DNA from 2 places in the Arthrobacter sp. BG3 genome. Region 1 is predicted to be linked to the other one. Evidence: riboswitches for the same ligand, from Rfam matches in the RefSeq annotation. Region 1 holds a riboswitch; the other holds the start of a gene.
What was found. A riboswitch is a leader RNA that binds a small molecule or an ion and turns the genes downstream of it on or off. The one in region 1 is predicted to bind glycine.
Positions count from the first base shown of each region.

Region 2: another riboswitch for glycine. It lies ahead of lipA (lipoyl synthase); the one in region 1 lies ahead of gcvP (aminomethyl-transferring glycine dehydrogenase).

Region 1 covers NZ_CM155270.1:1,396,103-1,403,976, forward strand. Annotated here, with positions in the region: gene AC1MFL_RS06125 (L-serine ammonia-lyase) at 1-390, opposite strand, end outside; gene glyA (serine hydroxymethyltransferase) at 558-1,880, opposite strand; gene gcvH (glycine cleavage system protein GcvH) at 1,877-2,260, opposite strand; gene gcvT (glycine cleavage system aminomethyltransferase GcvT) at 2,375-3,538, opposite strand; gene gcvP (aminomethyl-transferring glycine dehydrogenase) at 3,551-6,457, opposite strand; glycine riboswitch at 6,497-6,613, opposite strand; glycine riboswitch at 6,615-6,713, opposite strand; gene AC1MFL_RS06150 (TetR/AcrR family transcriptional regulator) at 7,118-7,657, opposite strand; gene AC1MFL_RS06155 (MFS transporter) at 7,741-7,874, shown strand, end outside.
Region 2 covers NZ_CM155270.1:1,972,710-1,980,583, forward strand. Annotated here, with positions in the region: gene AC1MFL_RS08755 (sarcosine oxidase subunit gamma) at 1-402, shown strand, start outside; gene AC1MFL_RS08760 (L-serine ammonia-lyase) at 402-1,817, shown strand; gene purU (formyltetrahydrofolate deformylase) at 1,811-2,716, shown strand; glycine riboswitch at 3,067-3,164, shown strand; gene lipA (lipoyl synthase) at 3,369-4,355, shown strand; gene AC1MFL_RS08775 (methylenetetrahydrofolate reductase) at 4,375-5,202, shown strand; gene AC1MFL_RS08780 (amino acid permease) at 5,199-6,635, shown strand; gene AC1MFL_RS08785 (Lrp/AsnC family transcriptional regulator) at 6,684-7,736, opposite strand; gene AC1MFL_RS08790 (M20 metallopeptidase family protein) at 7,858-7,874, shown strand, end outside.

The DNA.
Region 1 (7,874 bases):
CATGCCGTTGGTGTGCCGCGGAAGGATGGTCAGCGGGCGCAGGACCATGTCCTGCACCCCGTACGGCAGCGCCACCCCAGTCCCTTCCCCGCCGAGCTGCAGGGTGCCGGTATCGGCGATCGCGGCGAGGCGTTCCTCCACTTCCTCGGGGAGGATCAGCTCCGGATGGAAACCTTCCAGGCCGAGCAGGATCGCGGTCATGGTGCCGTGGCCGTGACCGGTCGCGGCGAGGGACCCGTACAGGTCCACCCGCAGCGACGCCACCCGCTCCAGCACGCCGGAGGCCTGGAGCTCCCCGGCGAACACCGCCGCGGCCCGCATCGGGCCCACGGTGTGCGAACTGGAGGGCCCTATCCCGATGGAAAAAAGGTCAAAGACTCCAACAGCCATGGTTGTTCCTAACTAGCTCAAACTGTGGCCCGGCAGATGGTCCTGCCGGAGGGCGGTGCGGCCGCCGGTCTGCGGCGGTCCCGCCGGATGCACGACGCCGGGCGGCAGCATGTGGCGGCGGCCCGGCGTCGTGATCTGTGCTGCTTCTACTACCTGTAATACGGCCCCTAGGCGAGGTTGGCAACCGAGGGGTAGAGCGGGTGGGCGGCGGCGAGGGCCTCCACCCGGTGGCGCAGACCGGAGAGGTCCGCGCCGGCGTCGGCGGTCAGTGCCTCCGCGATGATATCCGCGACCTCGGCGAACGCCGCCTCGCCGAACCCGCGGGTGGCCAGGGCGGGGGTGCCGATCCGGAGCCCGGAGGTGACCATCGGCGGGCGCGGGTCGAACGGCACGGCGTTGCGGTTCACGGTGATGTCGATTTCCGCGAGGCGGTCCTCGGCTTCCTGGCCGTTGAGCTCGCAGTTGCGCAGGTCCACCAGGACCAGGTGCACATCGGTGCCGCCGGAGATCACATTGATGCCCTTGGCGGTGACGTCCGGCTGGACCAGACGCTCGGCGAGGATCCGGGCGCCGGCGAGGACACGCTCCTGGCGTTCCTTGAACTCCGGGGACGCGGCGATCTTGAAGGCAACGGCCTTGCCGGCGATCACGTGCTCCAGCGGGCCGCCCTGCTGGCCGGGGAAAACGGCGGAGTTGATCTTCTTGGCGATGTCGGCGTCGTTGCTCAGGATGATGCCGCCGCGCGGACCGGCGAGGGTCTTGTGCGTGGTGGAGGTGGTGACGTGGGCGTGCGGCACCGGTGACGGGTGCAGCCCGGCGGCGACGAGCCCGGCGAAGTGGGCCATGTCCACCATCAGGTAGGCGCCGACGGAATCGGCGATCCGGCGGAACTCGGCGAAGTCCAGCTGCCGGGCGTACGCGGACCAGCCGGCGACGATCAGCTGCGGCTTGTGCTCCTGGGCGAGGCGTTCGACCTCGGCCATGTCGATCCGGTGGTCATCCTCGCGGACCTGGTAGGGGATGACGTTGTAGAGCCGGCCGGAGAAGTTGATCTTCATGCCGTGGGTGAGGTGCCCGCCGTGCGCCAGGTTCAGGCCCATGATGGTGTCGCCCGGGCGGATCAGGGCGTGCATCACGGAGGCGTTGGCCTGCGCGCCGGAGTGCGGCTGGACGTTGGCGTATTCGGCGCCGAACAGGGCTTTGACCCGGTCGATGGCGAGCTGTTCGATCACGTCGACGTGTTCGCAGCCGCCGTAGTAGCGCTTGCCCGGGTAGCCCTCGGCGTACTTGTTCGTCAGCACCGAACCCTGCGCCTGCATCACGGCCCTGGCGGTGTGGTTCTCCGAGGCGATCATCTCCAGGCCCTCGCGCTGGCGGGTGAGCTCGTCGTCGATCTTTGCGGCGATCTCCGGGTCCAGGGCGGACAGGTCCGCGTCCAGGGATGCGGAGATAACCTGCTGGAAGCTGGTGGTTGCCTCTGCCGCGCTCACAGTTCGCCGCCGTTCTTGGATGCGTACTCCTGGGCCGAGAGCAGCGGTCCGTCGGACTCTGCGGCGACCTTGAAGAGCCAGCCGGCACCGTAGGGGTCGCTGTTGATCAGCGCGGGGTCATCGACGACGGCCGGGTTGATTTCGGTGACCTCGCCCGTGACGGGGGCGTACAGGTCGGAGACGGACTTGGTGGATTCGACCTCGCCGCAGGTCTCCCCCGCGGTCACGGTGGCGCCGACCTCGGGCAGGTCCACGTAGACGATGTCGCCCAGCGCATCCGTGGCGACGGCCGAGATGCCGATGGACACAAGGTTCCCGGCTTCCCGCGCAACCCACTCGTGCTCGTCGGAGTACTGCAGTTCAGGGGCAACTTTTGCCATGTTTTTTTCCTAAGTCTTGGAGTGGTCTTGGTGCTGAATCTTGTGGGGCACGGTTACCTGCTGGCCTTGGCCGCGGAGCCGGGACGTGCCGGGCACCGCGACGGGGCCGCCGGGCTACTTTTGGCGCTTGTAGAAAGGAAGCGCGACAACTTCGAAGGGCTCGGTCTTGCCGCGGAGGTCGATGTCCAGGGTGGTGCCGGGTTCGGTGAACTCGACGTCGACGTAGGCCATCGCGACCGGGTAGCCCAAGGTGGGGCTGGGCTGGCCGGAGGTGACTTCGCCGACGGTGTTGCCGTCCTTGAGGACCGGGTAGTGGCCGCGGCCGGCCCTGCGCCCGAGGCCCTTGAGGCCAACGAGTTTGCGTCCAGCGGTGGATCCGGCGCCAGCTTCCTTCTTGGCGGCGAGGGCCGCCTTGCCGACGAAGTCGCCCTCCTTGGAGAGCGCCACGACCGGCCCCAGCCCGGCAGCGAACGGGTCGCCGTCCACGGAGAGCTCGTTGCCGTAGAGCGGCATGCCTGCCTCGAGCCGGAGCGAGTCGCGGGACGCGAGTCCGGCGGGCGTCAGCTCGCCGTCTTCGGCGATCGCGACCAGCGCCTGCCAGAGGGCGGCGGCGTCGTCGTTGGCGACGAAGATCTCGAAGCCGTCCTCACCGGTGTAGCCGGTGCGGGCCAGCAGCAGCTCCCGGCTGGCGCCGCCGAACATCAAGGGGACGTCGACGGCGGCGTAGTACTTCAGTCCGGTGACGAGCTCGTGCTGCGCGGCCGGGACCAGGCGCAGGAGGATCTCCTGCGCCTTGGGGCCCTGCACGGCGATCAGCGAGGTGTCGGCGGAGGCGTCCTCGACGGTGACGTCGAAGCCTCCCTCCTTGCCGGACACCGCACGCTCGGCCAGGGCCGCAGCGACAACCTTGGCGTTGCCGGCATTCGGGACCACGAGGAATTTGTCCGTCCCGTCGGCCCCCGCCGGACGGCGGTAGGTGATGAGGTCATCGATGATGCCGCCGTCCTCGTTGCAGATCAGCGAGTACTTGGCCTTGCCGACCGCCATCGCCGAGATCTTGCCGACCAGGGCGTAGTCCAGGAAGGCTGCGGCGTCGGGACCGGTGACCCAGACTTCACCCATGTGGGACAGATCGTAGAGGCCCGCGGACTTGCGGACCGCGTGGTGCTCGGCCAGTTCGGAGCTGTATTTGAGCGGCATCTGCCAGCCGCCGAAGTCCGTGAAGGACGCGCCGAGCTTCTTGTGCTCTTCGTGGAGGGCCGTGTAGTTCTCAGTCATCGTTGGCTGTCCTTAGTTGGCAGAGTCGTCGGGGTGGACTGTTGTGTCTTCTTCGAAGGATTCGAGGGGAGGGCAGGAGCAGATCAGGTTGCGGTCGCCGGCCGCGCCGTCGATCCGGCCGACCGGCGGGAAGTACTTGTCCTGCTTGAGGTGGTGGACCGCGAAGACAGCCTGCTCGCGCGGGTACTCCCGCGCCCAGTCGGTGCTGATGACGGCGGCCGCGGTGTGCGGTGCGTTGCGCAGCGGGCTGTGCTCGACGGTGAAGTCGCCGTGGGCCACCTGGTCGATTTCGGCGCGGATGGAGATCATCGCGTCGATGAAGCGGTCGATCTCGCCAAGGTCCTCGGACTCGGTGGGCTCGACCATCAGGGTACCGGCCACCGGGAACGCGAGGGTGGGCGCGTGGAAGCCGTAATCGATCAGTCGCTTGGCCACATCCTCAGCGGTGACGCCGGTCTTGGCCGTGAGCTCGCGCAGGTCCAGGATGCATTCGTGCGCCACGAGCCCGCCCTCGCCGGTGTAGAGCACCGGGAAGAACTCGTTCAGGCGGGAGGCAATGTAGTTCGCCGCGAGCAGCGCGGACTTGGTGGCCTCGGTCAGTCCCTGGCCGCCCATCAGCTTCACGTAGGCCCAGGAGATCGGCAGGACACCGGCGGAGCCGTAGCGCGATGCCGAGATCGGGGTGCCGCTTTCGCCGTTGGACGGATCGGCGGCGTTGCCCGGCATGAAGGGTGCCAGGTGGGCCTTGGCCGCGACCGGGCCGACGCCGGGTCCGCCGCCGCCGTGCGGGATGCAGAAGGTCTTGTGCAGGTTCAGGTGGGAGACGTCGCCGCCGAACTGGCCCGGCTGGGCCAGTCCCACGAGCGCGTTGAGGTTGGCGCCGTCGACGTAGACCTGTCCGCCGGCAGCGTGCACGGAGTCGCAGACCTCGCGGACGTCGGCGTCGTACACGCCGTGGGTGGAGGGGTAGGTGATCATGATCGCGGACAGCGCCTCCTTGTGCAGTTCGATCTTGGCCTGCAGGTCCGCGTGGTCGATCGTGCCGTCCGCGGCGGTGGCCACGACGACGACTTTCATGCCGGCCAGCACGGCGGAGGCGGCGTTGGTGCCGTGCGCCGAGGCCGGGATCAGGCAGACGTTGCGCTGGGCGTCTCCGCGGGACAGGTGGTAGCCGCGGATTGCCAGCAGGCCGGCGAGTTCGCCCTGGGATCCGGCGTTCGGCTGGATGGACACCTGGTCGTACCCGGTGATCTCGGTCAGCTGGGCTTCGAGGTCCTCGATCAGTTCACGCCAGCCGGCGGTCTGGGATTCGGGGGCGAAGGGGTGGATGGAGGCGAACTCCGGCCAGGAGATGGCTTCCATCTCGGCTGTGGCGTTCAGCTTCATGGTGCAGGAGCCCAGCGGGATCATGGTCCGGTCCAACGCGAGGTCGCGGTCCGACAGGCGGCGGATGTATCGCAGCAGCTGGGTCTCGGAGCGGTGGGTGTTGAACACCGGGTGCTGGAGGTAGTCGGACGTGCGCTCGACGGCGGGGTCCAGGGCGAACCCTTCCGCTGAGCCGGATTCTGCGCCGGTGACGCTGGCACCGAAGGCGGCGACGACCTCGGCGACGATGGCCGCCGTCGTGGCCTCATCCGTGGAGACGCCCACGGTGTCCGCGTCGATGGAGCGCAGGTTGATGCCCTTGGCATCGGCGGCGGCGATGATCTCCGTTGCCTTGCCGGGCACCGAGACGGTGATGGTGTCGAAGAAGCTGGAGTGCAGCACGTCCAGGCCAGCGGCCTTCAGCGAGGCGGCGAGCGTCCTGGCGTGGCCGTGGGTGGTCTCCGCGATCGCCTTCAGTCCGTCCGGGCCGTGGTAGACGGCGTAGAAGGAGGACACGATCGCCAGCAGGGCCTGCGCGGTGCAGATGTTGGAGGTGGCCTTCTCGCGGCGGATGTGCTGCTCGCGGGTCTGCAGGGCAAGGCGGTAGGCCGGGACACCGGCGTTGTCCTTGGAGACGCCGACGAGACGGCCGGGCATGGACCGTTCGAGGCCCTTCTGGACGGCCATGTACGCGGCGTGCGGGCCGCCGAAGAACAGCGGCACGCCCAGGCGCTGGGTGGAGCCGACGGCGATGTCGGCGCCCTGCTCACCCGGAGGGGTGATGAGGGTCAGGGACAGCAGGTCCGCGGCGACGGTGACGAGGGCGCCGCGTTCCTTGGCGTCGGCGATCACCGCGGCGTGGTTAAACACGCGGCCGGAGACGCCGGGCTGCTGCAGCACGATGCCGTTGATGACGCCGTCGGGAAGCCCCTTGGACAGGTCGGCGACCTCGACCTCGAAGCCGAGCGCCTCGGCGCGGCCCTTGACGATCGCGATGGTCTGCGGCAGCAGGTCGGCGTCGAGGACGGTCTTGCCGTCATGGGCGGCCTTGTTCTTGTTGGCCCGGCGCATCATCAGCACGGCTTCGGCGACGGCGGTGGCTTCGTCCAGCAGGGAGGCGTTCGCAATGGGCAGGCCCACGAGGTCCTGGACCATGGTCTGGAAGTTCAGCAGTGCCTCGAGCCGGCCCTGGGAGATTTCCGGCTGGTACGGCGTGTAGGCGGTGTACCAGGCCGGGGCCTCGAGGATGTTGCGGCGGATGACGGCCGGGGTGAGGGTGTCGTAGTAGCCCTGCCCGATCATCTGGACCGCGGTCTTGTTCTTGGAGGCCAGCTTGCGCAGCTCGGTGAGGACCTCGACTTCGCTGAGGGCTTCGGCGAGCTGCAGCGGGGAATCCTGCCGGATGTCCTTCGGGACGGCCGTGTCCACGAGCGCATCGACGGTGTCGTAGCCGACAGCCTTCAGCATGGCGTCGACGTCGGCCCGGCGCCGGGCGCCGATGTGCCGGTCAACGAAGGACGTGGAGGCTGAGGTAACAGTCACAAGGAACTCCATAACTAAGGCGGCGCAGGGTACGCCGCATTGATTCGGGTTCCTCCCCGCTCTGTATTGGACCTGAGAGTTTCCGCACTGCCTTGCTCTCGCATGGCTCCGCTTGCACCGTCGGTGAGCACAGCATGTCCGGGGACAGCCTGCTACTTTCCAGAGTTGCCTTGCCGCGGCGGTACGTGGGCCTGAGAGATTCCTGGGGAGGATTTGCTCCTACGGCGCCTGCTTGTACCTACTTGCAGAACTCTCCCGCCGCAGATCAAAGGCATATTAAGTTGGCGTGACAACAGTCACAGCCTCCATTGTCCTATGTCCGGCCTGCGTCCGCAAACTAGTGACCCCGCCGTGGCCAGGGTTAAGCGCCGGCCCATTCGTCGGACGCGAATTCGCCGCAAAGCCGCGGCGTCGCGCGGACCCTCCCACGAAATCGCCGGAAAGCTGCGGCGTCGCGCGGACCCTCCCACGAAATCGCCGGAAAGCTGCGGGGTCGCGCGGACCCTCCCACGAAATCGCCGGAAAGCTGCGGCGTCGCGCGGACCCTCCCACGAAATCGCCGGAAAGCTGCGGCGTCGCCCAAACGAAACGGCGAATTCGCAGGCCTCCGGCGACTTCGGCGGCCGGGGCGGGGCGGGGCGGGGCGGCCGGGCGGGGCGGAGTGCCGCTGGGTCAGCCGCGGAGCCGCCCCAGTGCGGTGAGCAGGCTGTCGACGTCGGGGCCGACTTCCGGGAGCGGCCCGCCCGGGCCGCGTGCCAGCATGGCGTTGAAGTACAGCCCGTCCCCCATATAGAGGACGGGCTTGGCCATGGCCGGCCCGACGTCGGCGGCCAGCAGGTCCAGCCAGCTCGCCTGGACGGCGGCCATTCTCCGCAGGGTTTCCTGGTGGGCCACTTCGGCCAGCCTGGTGGCGGCAACGAAGACCCGGTCCAGCGGGGTGTCCGCCCAGACAGAGGACTTGATGAAGTACGCGGCCGCGCCCTCCGGAGCGGAGGCCATGGCCGCGAGGTCGTCGGCGAGCAGCCGGTCCAGCCGTTCCAGCAGGACCGAGATCATCGCCTCCTTGTTCGGGAAGTGGTAGAGCAATCCGCCTTTGGAGACCCCGGCCAGCCTCGCGACGGCATCCAGCGTCGCGGCACGCTCGCCCTCTTCGATCAGCAGGGATTCGAACGCGTCGAGGACGGCCTCGCGGGCGACGGGTTTTCTGGCCATGGTTCCTATCATGCCCCCAGGCGGGGGCGGGTTCTTAACGGGCAACTTCTTAACTGTACCGTCCAGACGGTACAGTTAAGCCCATGAGCAATACTTCCTTCACCCTCGGCAGCCCCGGCACTCTCTTCAGCAACGCCGCCGGAACGACGCCGAACCGGAACCCGGGCGCCCCCTGGCGCGACTGGCTGGCGCTGGCGCTGCTGATGTTTCCGGTGCT
Region 2 (7,874 bases), 580 kb from region 1:
AGCGCCAGCACCGCAGTGCTGTGGCTGGGTCCGGGCGAATTCCTGCTCGTGGCCCCCGCGGAATCCCATGAAAGCCTGGGCGGAGACCTGCCCGGCGCGCTGGTCGAGGCCCTGGGCGACGGCGCGGGCCAGGTGGTGGATCTCTCCGCCAACCGCACCACGTTCGAGCTCTCCGGTCCCCGGGCGCGGGCTGTCCTGGAGAAGGGCTGCTCCCTGGATCTGCACCCCCGCGTCTTCACCGCCGGCACGGCGCTCTCCACGGAGATCGGCGGCATCCCCGCCATTCTGTGGAAGACCGCGGAGCAGAGCTACCGGATCTTCCCGCGGGCCTCCTTCGCCCAGTTCCTTGGGCGCTGGCTCCTGGACGCCATGCGCGAATACGCGTCCCCCGAGGTCCCCTGATGGCCCTCAGCGTCCTGGATCTGTTTTCTGTTGGCATCGGGCCGTCCTCCTCCCACACAGTCGGCCCGATGCGGGCGGCCAAAAGGTTCGCCGACGGCCTCAAAAGCGATGGGCAACTGAGCGCGACCGCGAGGGTGCAGGCCGAACTCTTCGGTTCCCTCGGCGCCACGGGCCGGGGCCACGGCTCGGACAAGGCCGTGGTCCTGGGCCTCCAGGGCCAGGCCCCCGAAACGGTGGACACCGGAACCGCCGATGACCAGGTGGCGGCCGCCGCCCTGGACGCCGAACTCCGGATCGGCGGGGACCACCGGGTGGACTTCAACTGGGACGAGGACGTGGTGCTGCACCGCCGCAAGTCCCTGCCGGCCCACCCCAACGGCATGACCTTCCGGGCACTGGACCACACCGGGACAGTGCTCACGGAACGCAGCTACTACTCGATCGGCGGCGGCTTCGTCGTTGACGGCACCGCACAGGGCGCTGACCAGGTGGTGGCGGATGACACCGTGCTGCCGTACCCCTTCACCACAGCCGACGAGCTCCTGGCAATCTGCCGGCGGGAGGACATGTCCATCTCCGACGTCATGCTCGCCAACGAACTCGTTTGGCGCAGCGAAGCCGAACTCCGGGACAGGCTCCTGGCACTGTGGGCGGTCATGCGCGAATGCGTGGACAACGGCTGCGCTGCCGAGGGAGTCCTCCCGGGCGGGCTGAACGTCAAACGACGCGCCCCGTCCCTGTTCCGGACGCTGGCAGCATCAGCGGTCAGCGCCGACGCGGCAGCCCGGAACCCCTCCCCGGTCCAGGTGCCCGCCGACCCGCTGCTCGCCATGGAATGGGTGAACCTGTTCGCCCTGGCCGTCAACGAGGAGAACGCCGCAGGCGGGCGGATCGTCACCGCCCCCACCAACGGCGCCGCAGGCATCGTGCCGGCCGTGCTGCAGTACTACATCAAGTTCGTCCCCGGAGCCAACGACGACGGCGTCATCCGCTTCCTGGTCACGGCCGCCGCCGTCGGTATCCTGTTCAAAATCAACGCCTCCATCTCCGGGGCCGAGGTCGGCTGCCAGGGCGAAGTCGGCTCAGCCTGCTCCATGGCGGCCGCCGGACTCTGCGAAGTCCTCGGCGGCACCCCCGCACAGGTCGAAAACGCGGCCGAAGTCGGCATCGAACACAACCTCGGACTGACCTGCGACCCCGTCGGCGGACTGGTGCAAATCCCCTGCATCGAACGCAACGCCATCGCCAGCGTCAAAGCCATCAACGCCGCCCGTCTCTGCCTGCACGGGGACGGCAGCCACAAAGTATCGCTGGACAAAGCCATCAAAACCATGCGGGAAACAGGAGCGGACATGAAAACCAAATACAAGGAAACCTCCCGCGGAGGCCTCGCCGTGAACGTCATCGAGTGCTGAGCGTGGATACCTTGAACAGCACCGCGAATAGCCCCGCCGTCGATTACGTTCTGACCCTCGATTGCCCGGAGACCCGGGGAATCGTGCACGCCGTGTCCGGCTTCCTGCTGGAGCAGGGCTGCGACATCCTGGAGAGCAAGCAATTCGACTCCCAGGACGACGGCCACTTCTTCATGCGGCTCCACTTTGCCGCGTCCGGAGAGGCCCCCGGCGGACCGGCCACCCTCGATTCGCTCCGCGAGGCCTTCGGACCCGTGGCCGAAAAGTTTGGCATGCAATGGCACCTCCGGGCCCAGGGGACCAAATGCCGGGTCCTGATCATGGTGTCCAAATTCGAGCACTGCCTCAACGACCTGCTGTTCCGCGCCCGCATCGGCGAGCTGCCCATCGACATTGTCGGGGTCGTCTCGAACCATCCGGACCACCGGGGGATCGTGGAATGGCACGGCATCCCCTTCTTCCACGTGCCCGTCACGGCAGCCACCAAACCGGCGGCCGAGGAGACCCTGATGGAACTCGTCGACCGGCTCGACGTGGAACTGGTGGTGTTGGCCCGCTACATGCAGGTCCTCAGCGACGATCTCACCCGCCGCCTCGATGGCCGCGCCATCAACATCCACCACTCCTTCCTGCCCAGCTTCAAGGGCGCCAAGCCCTACCACCAGGCCCACGCCCGCGGCGTGAAGACCGTCGGCGCCACCGCCCACTACGTCAACGCGGAGCTCGACGAGGGCCCGATCATCTCCCAGCAGGTGGTGGAGGTGGACCACACCTACACCGCCGAGGACCTCGTCGCCGCCGGACGGGACACCGAGCGCAAAGCACTCTCCAACGCCGTCCGCTGGCACTGCGAGGGACGCGTCTTCCTCCAAGGCAACCGGACCGTCGTGCTGAAATAGCGGCGGATCCCCCGTTCCCTGCGGGGGTCCCGCCGTGGCACACTGGGGTGACTATCGAGTGACTGGGGGGATTCCAAGTCAGGAGATTGTCATGGGCATTCTGATGCACCCCCGCGCTGCCGGCTGTCGGTCGGCGGTGAACAACTCATGATGATCGGCTGGGCCTACCTCATGGCCGCAATTATGACCATCGACGCGCTCCTGCTGGGACTGCTGCTGATGAACGTCAAGTGGCCCAAGCAGTGGAAGTAGCACAGCGAAAATATCTGACGCCCCGGAAGTAATTTTTGTGCGTGGTCCGCACAGCGGCTACTGTGTGAGTTGTGTCACCCACAAGCGACACATGCTTATGATCTGCGGCGGGAGAGTCCTGCCGGTACGTTCTGCAGGCGCCGTAGGAGCAAATCCTCCCCAGGAATCTCTCAGGCCCACGTACCGCCGCGGCGAGGCAACTCTGGAAAGCAGTCCGTTACGCGGGCTCACCGACGGTGCAAGCGGCACCCTGTAAGCGCAGGGCCGCGGAAACTCTCAGGTCACATACAGAGCGGGGAGGAACCCGAATCATCGTCGCGCCCTCGGTGCGACCTGAATTATGGAGTTCCCCGTGACGAACAAGCCCTCCCTTTCCACCCTGGCTCCAGAAGGCCGGAAAATGCTGCGGATCGAGCAGCGCAATGCGGCCACCCCGGTGGAACGCAAGCCGGAATGGATCAAGGCCAAGGTCCAGATGGGCCCCGAGTACGTCCAGCTCAAAAACCTCGTCAAAAAAGAGGGCCTCCACACCGTCTGTGAAGAGGCCGGCTGCCCCAACATCTTCGAATGCTGGGAAGACAAGGAAGCCACCTTCCTGATCGGCGGCTCCGAATGCACCCGGCGCTGCGACTTCTGCCAGATCGACACCGGCAAACCCTCCCCCGTGGACGTCTTCGAACCCACCAAGGTCGCCCGCTCGGTCCAGGCGATGCAGCTGCGCTACGCCACCGTCACCGGCGTGGCCCGCGACGACCTCGCCGACGAGGGCGTCTGGCTCTACGCCGAAACGGTCCGCAAGATCCACGAACTGAACCCCGGCACCGGCGTCGAGCTCCTGATCCCGGACTTCTCCGGAAAACCCGAACACATCGAAGCGATCTGCGAGTCCAAACCCGAGGTCTTCGCCCACAACGTCGAGACCGTCCCGCGGATCTTCAAGCGCATCCGCCCCGCCTTCCGCTACGACCGCTCCCTGGACGTCATCACCCAGGGCCGCAAACTCGGCATGGTCACCAAATCCAACCTGATCCTGGGCATGGGCGAGACCCGCGGGGAAATCTCCGAAGCCCTCCAGGACCTCCACGACGCCGGCTGCGACCTGATCACTATCACCCAGTACCTGCGCCCCTCCGAACGCCACCTCCCCGTGGACCGCTGGGTCAAACCCCAGGAATTCGTGGACCTGCAGCACGAAGCCGACGAAATCGGCTTCCTCGGCGTCATGTCCGGACCCCTGGTGCGGTCCTCCTACCGCGCCGGCCGGCTCTGGGCCACCGCGATGCGCAAGAAAGGCTGGGACATCCCGGGCCACCTCGCCCACATCGAGTCCTCCGGCACCACCCGCCAGGAAGCCAGCTCACTCCTCGCGGCCCATGCCGGCGCCTGACACCCGTAAAGGACCCAAGATGTTCCCCACCCGACTGGAAATCATCCCCTCCGAGGGCATCGTCGACAAAGTCACTGCGGCCGTGCCCCTGGGCACAACACTCAGCATCACCTGCCTGCCCCACCACGGCATCGGGCGCACCATGCGTGTGGCAGTCGAGCTGGCCCAGCTGGGCTACACGGTGGTCCCGCACCTCGCGGCGCGTGCCCTGCAGGAGCGCCCCCAGCTCGTCGGAATCCTGCGCGAGTGCGACGCGGCCGGCATCAGGGAGGTCTTTGCCATCGGCGGGGACTCCCAGCGGGCCGCAGGACCCTACGGCACGGCGGCGGAGCTGATGGAAGACATCGCCCACTACACCGGCGGCGGCATCTCCATCGGTGTCGCCGGCTACCCCGAGGGCCACCCCTCCGTCGGCGGGCTCGACCTGCTGGATGCACTGCTGGCCAAGCAGCACCTGGCGAGCCGCATCGTCACGCAGATGTGCTTCTCCGCCCCGAAGATCGTGGACTACGTGGGCCTGCTGCGCCGCGAAGGCGTGGAACTGCCGGTCTGGGCGGGTGTCCCCGGTGCCGTACCCAGAACCAAGCTGGTCGCCCTTGGCACCCAGATCGGCGTCGGCGCCTCGCTGAAATTCCTCAGCCGCAAGGGCCCGCTGGCCCGCCGGCTCCTCAGCGGGGAACGCTACCAGCCTGCGAGCCTGATTTCCGGGCTGGCTGAACACCCGGGCAAAATTGCAGGCATCCACTTCTACACCTTCAACCACCTGACCGCGGCAACCGACGGGGCAACCCCGCCGCCCGGCCCCGCGGCAACCGTACTCGCGTCAATTTCAGGAGCAGCAAAATGAAGACCCAGGCTGAAACGCTGGCGCCGTCCCCCCACCTTGACCGGCAGCTCAGCAACCGCCACATCCAGCTGATCGCGATCGGCGGCGCCATCGGCACCGGGCTGTTCATGGGCTCGGGCAAGACTATTTCGGCGGCCGGACCCTCCGTCATCTTCGTGTACGCGATCATCGGTTTCATGCTGTTCTTCGTCATGCGCGCGATGGGCGAGCTGCTCTTGAGCAACCTGAACTACAAGTCCTTCAGCGACTTCGCCGCGGACCTGCTCGGCCCCTGGGCCGGGTTCTTCACCGGCTGGACCTACTGGTTCTGCTGGGTGATCACCGGAATCGCGGATGTCATTGCCATCGCCGGCTACTCCAAGGAACTCTGGCCGACCCTCCCGCTGTGGATCCCCGGCCTGGTCACCATCGCCATCCTCCTGCTGCTGAACCTGACCACGGTGCGGGCGTTCGGCGAGACGGAGTTCTGGTTCGCCCTGATCAAGATCGTTGCCATCGCGGCCCTGATCGTGGTCGGCCTGTTCATGATCCTCAGCGGGTTCAGCTCCGACGCCGGACCGGCCAGCTTCAGCAACCTGTGGAGCCACGGCGGCTTCTTCCCGAACGAATTCATGGGCTTCGTGGCCGGTTTCCAGATTGCCGTGTTCGCCTTTGTGGGAATTGAGCTCGTGGGCACCACGGCCGCCGAGGCCAAGGATCCGGAGAAGAACCTGCCCCGGGCGATCAACTCCATCCCCGTGCGTGTGCTGCTCTTCTACGTGGGCGCACTGATCATCCTGATGTCCGTCACACCCTGGACCCAGTTCAGCGCCGGACACAGCCCCTTCATCGCCATGTTCTCCCTGGCCGGCCTGGGCGCCGCCGCCACGGTGGTCAACCTGGTGGTGCTGACCTCGGCGATGTCCTCCGCCAACTCCGGCATCTACTCCACGTCCCGCATGGTGTACGGGCTGGCCCAGGAGGGCGACGCCCCGGCCGCGTTTGGCGCGCTCTCGAGCCGCAAAGTGCCCCGGAATGCCCTGTTCCTGACGTGCGTTCTCCTGCTCTCCGGCGTTGTGCTGATGTACGCGGGACAGGACATCGGCAAGGCCTTCGACATGGTGACCACCGTATCCGCGGTCTGCTTCGTCTTCGTCTGGTCCATCATCCTGGCCAGCTACATTGCCTTCCGCAGGCGCCGTCCGCAGCTGCATGAAGCCTCCAGGTTCAAGATGCCCGGCGGCATCCCGATGGTCTGGGTGGTCTTCGCCTTCTTCGCCTTCGTGCTCTGGGCACTGACCACCCAGCCCGACACCCTCCTGGCCCTGCTGGTCACGCCCATCTGGTTCGTCCTGCTGGGCATCGCCTGGTACATCCTGCGCCGCCGCCCCGCACACCTGGCCCGCTACGCGGCGTTCCAGGCCGAGCTCGCCCAGGACCGGGTACAGCAATAAACACCCCACAGACTCCGGGCCACCTCCAGCAAAGGCCCGCTTCGGCGCTCACACCGGCAGCGCCGGCTCCGCAGCGGGCACGACGACGGCGCCGGTCGCCGTCGAGTCCGGGTTCAGCATCCAGCCGACCCGCTTGGCGGTGTTGAGCACCACCACACTTTCCACGAGCTGAATTCCGGGGATCCGCAGCTGGAGTGCCTGTTCGGCGCTCATAACCTCCGCCAGGGAATGCAGCCACATCAGGATCACAAAGTTGGTGCGGCCCGTGGTGGAAGCGCTGAGCCGGACGTTGCGGAAGCTGCGCAGCTCGGCAGCGGCGGCTTCATGCTGGCCGGGCGGGACGTTGGCGAACCATTGGCAGCTGACCGGATATCCCGAGTAGTTCTGCGCGATTTCGCACCGGAACGAGAGAATCTGGCTGGCCAGCACACGATTCAGCTGCCGTTGGACGGTGGCCGGGCTGCGTCCCAGGGCGCGGGCAATGTCGGCAGCCGCCGCTCGCCCGTCCATTGCCAGGAACGGGATCAACTCCAGATGGCTCGGCGGCAGCGGCGGACCCTGGTTGCCGGCCGGCGCCGGCCCGGCAGCCTCGGGTCCCGCGAGCGCCTGAAGCGCGGCCTTCTGCGACTTGTCCAGCACGTTCAGCCGCCACGCGTAACCGCCGGAATGCAGACGCGTACACAGCGACGTCTGGTACTTGGTCAGGCCCGGGATCACTTTGAGCTGCGCAAGCACGACGTCGTTGAACTGGTCCAGGGTGGGCGTGATGACGGTCAGCATCAGGTCACGGTTGCTGGCAGCCTCCTCCACGGTGACCACTTCGGGGATGGCCGCCAGCGCTGCTGTGACCTCGGCGCGCAGCTTCATCTCGCAGTCCACATCCACCAGCGCCAGGCACATCTGCTTCGGATCTCCCATCAGATGGGCCGTGCTCCAGGCGGCACCGGAGGACTTCAGCCGCTCCCAGCGGGCGGCCAGCGTGGTGGCGTGGGCGCCCAGAATGCCGGCGGCATCCGACCAGCTGATCCGCGGCGCAATCTGCAGCGCATTGATCAGCTGAAGGTCTTCCTCACCGATCTCCACCGGAACCTCCTCCGCCACTGCATGAATCCTGTCCCAGCAATCATACTTCTGCGCGTTTCCAGCCATTTCCGGTCCTGTGATCCCAGTCACCCCACAATGGGTGCAAGGCACTTACCAATCGTTCGGAAAGCGGGAACATATGTCGGTCACAGAGGA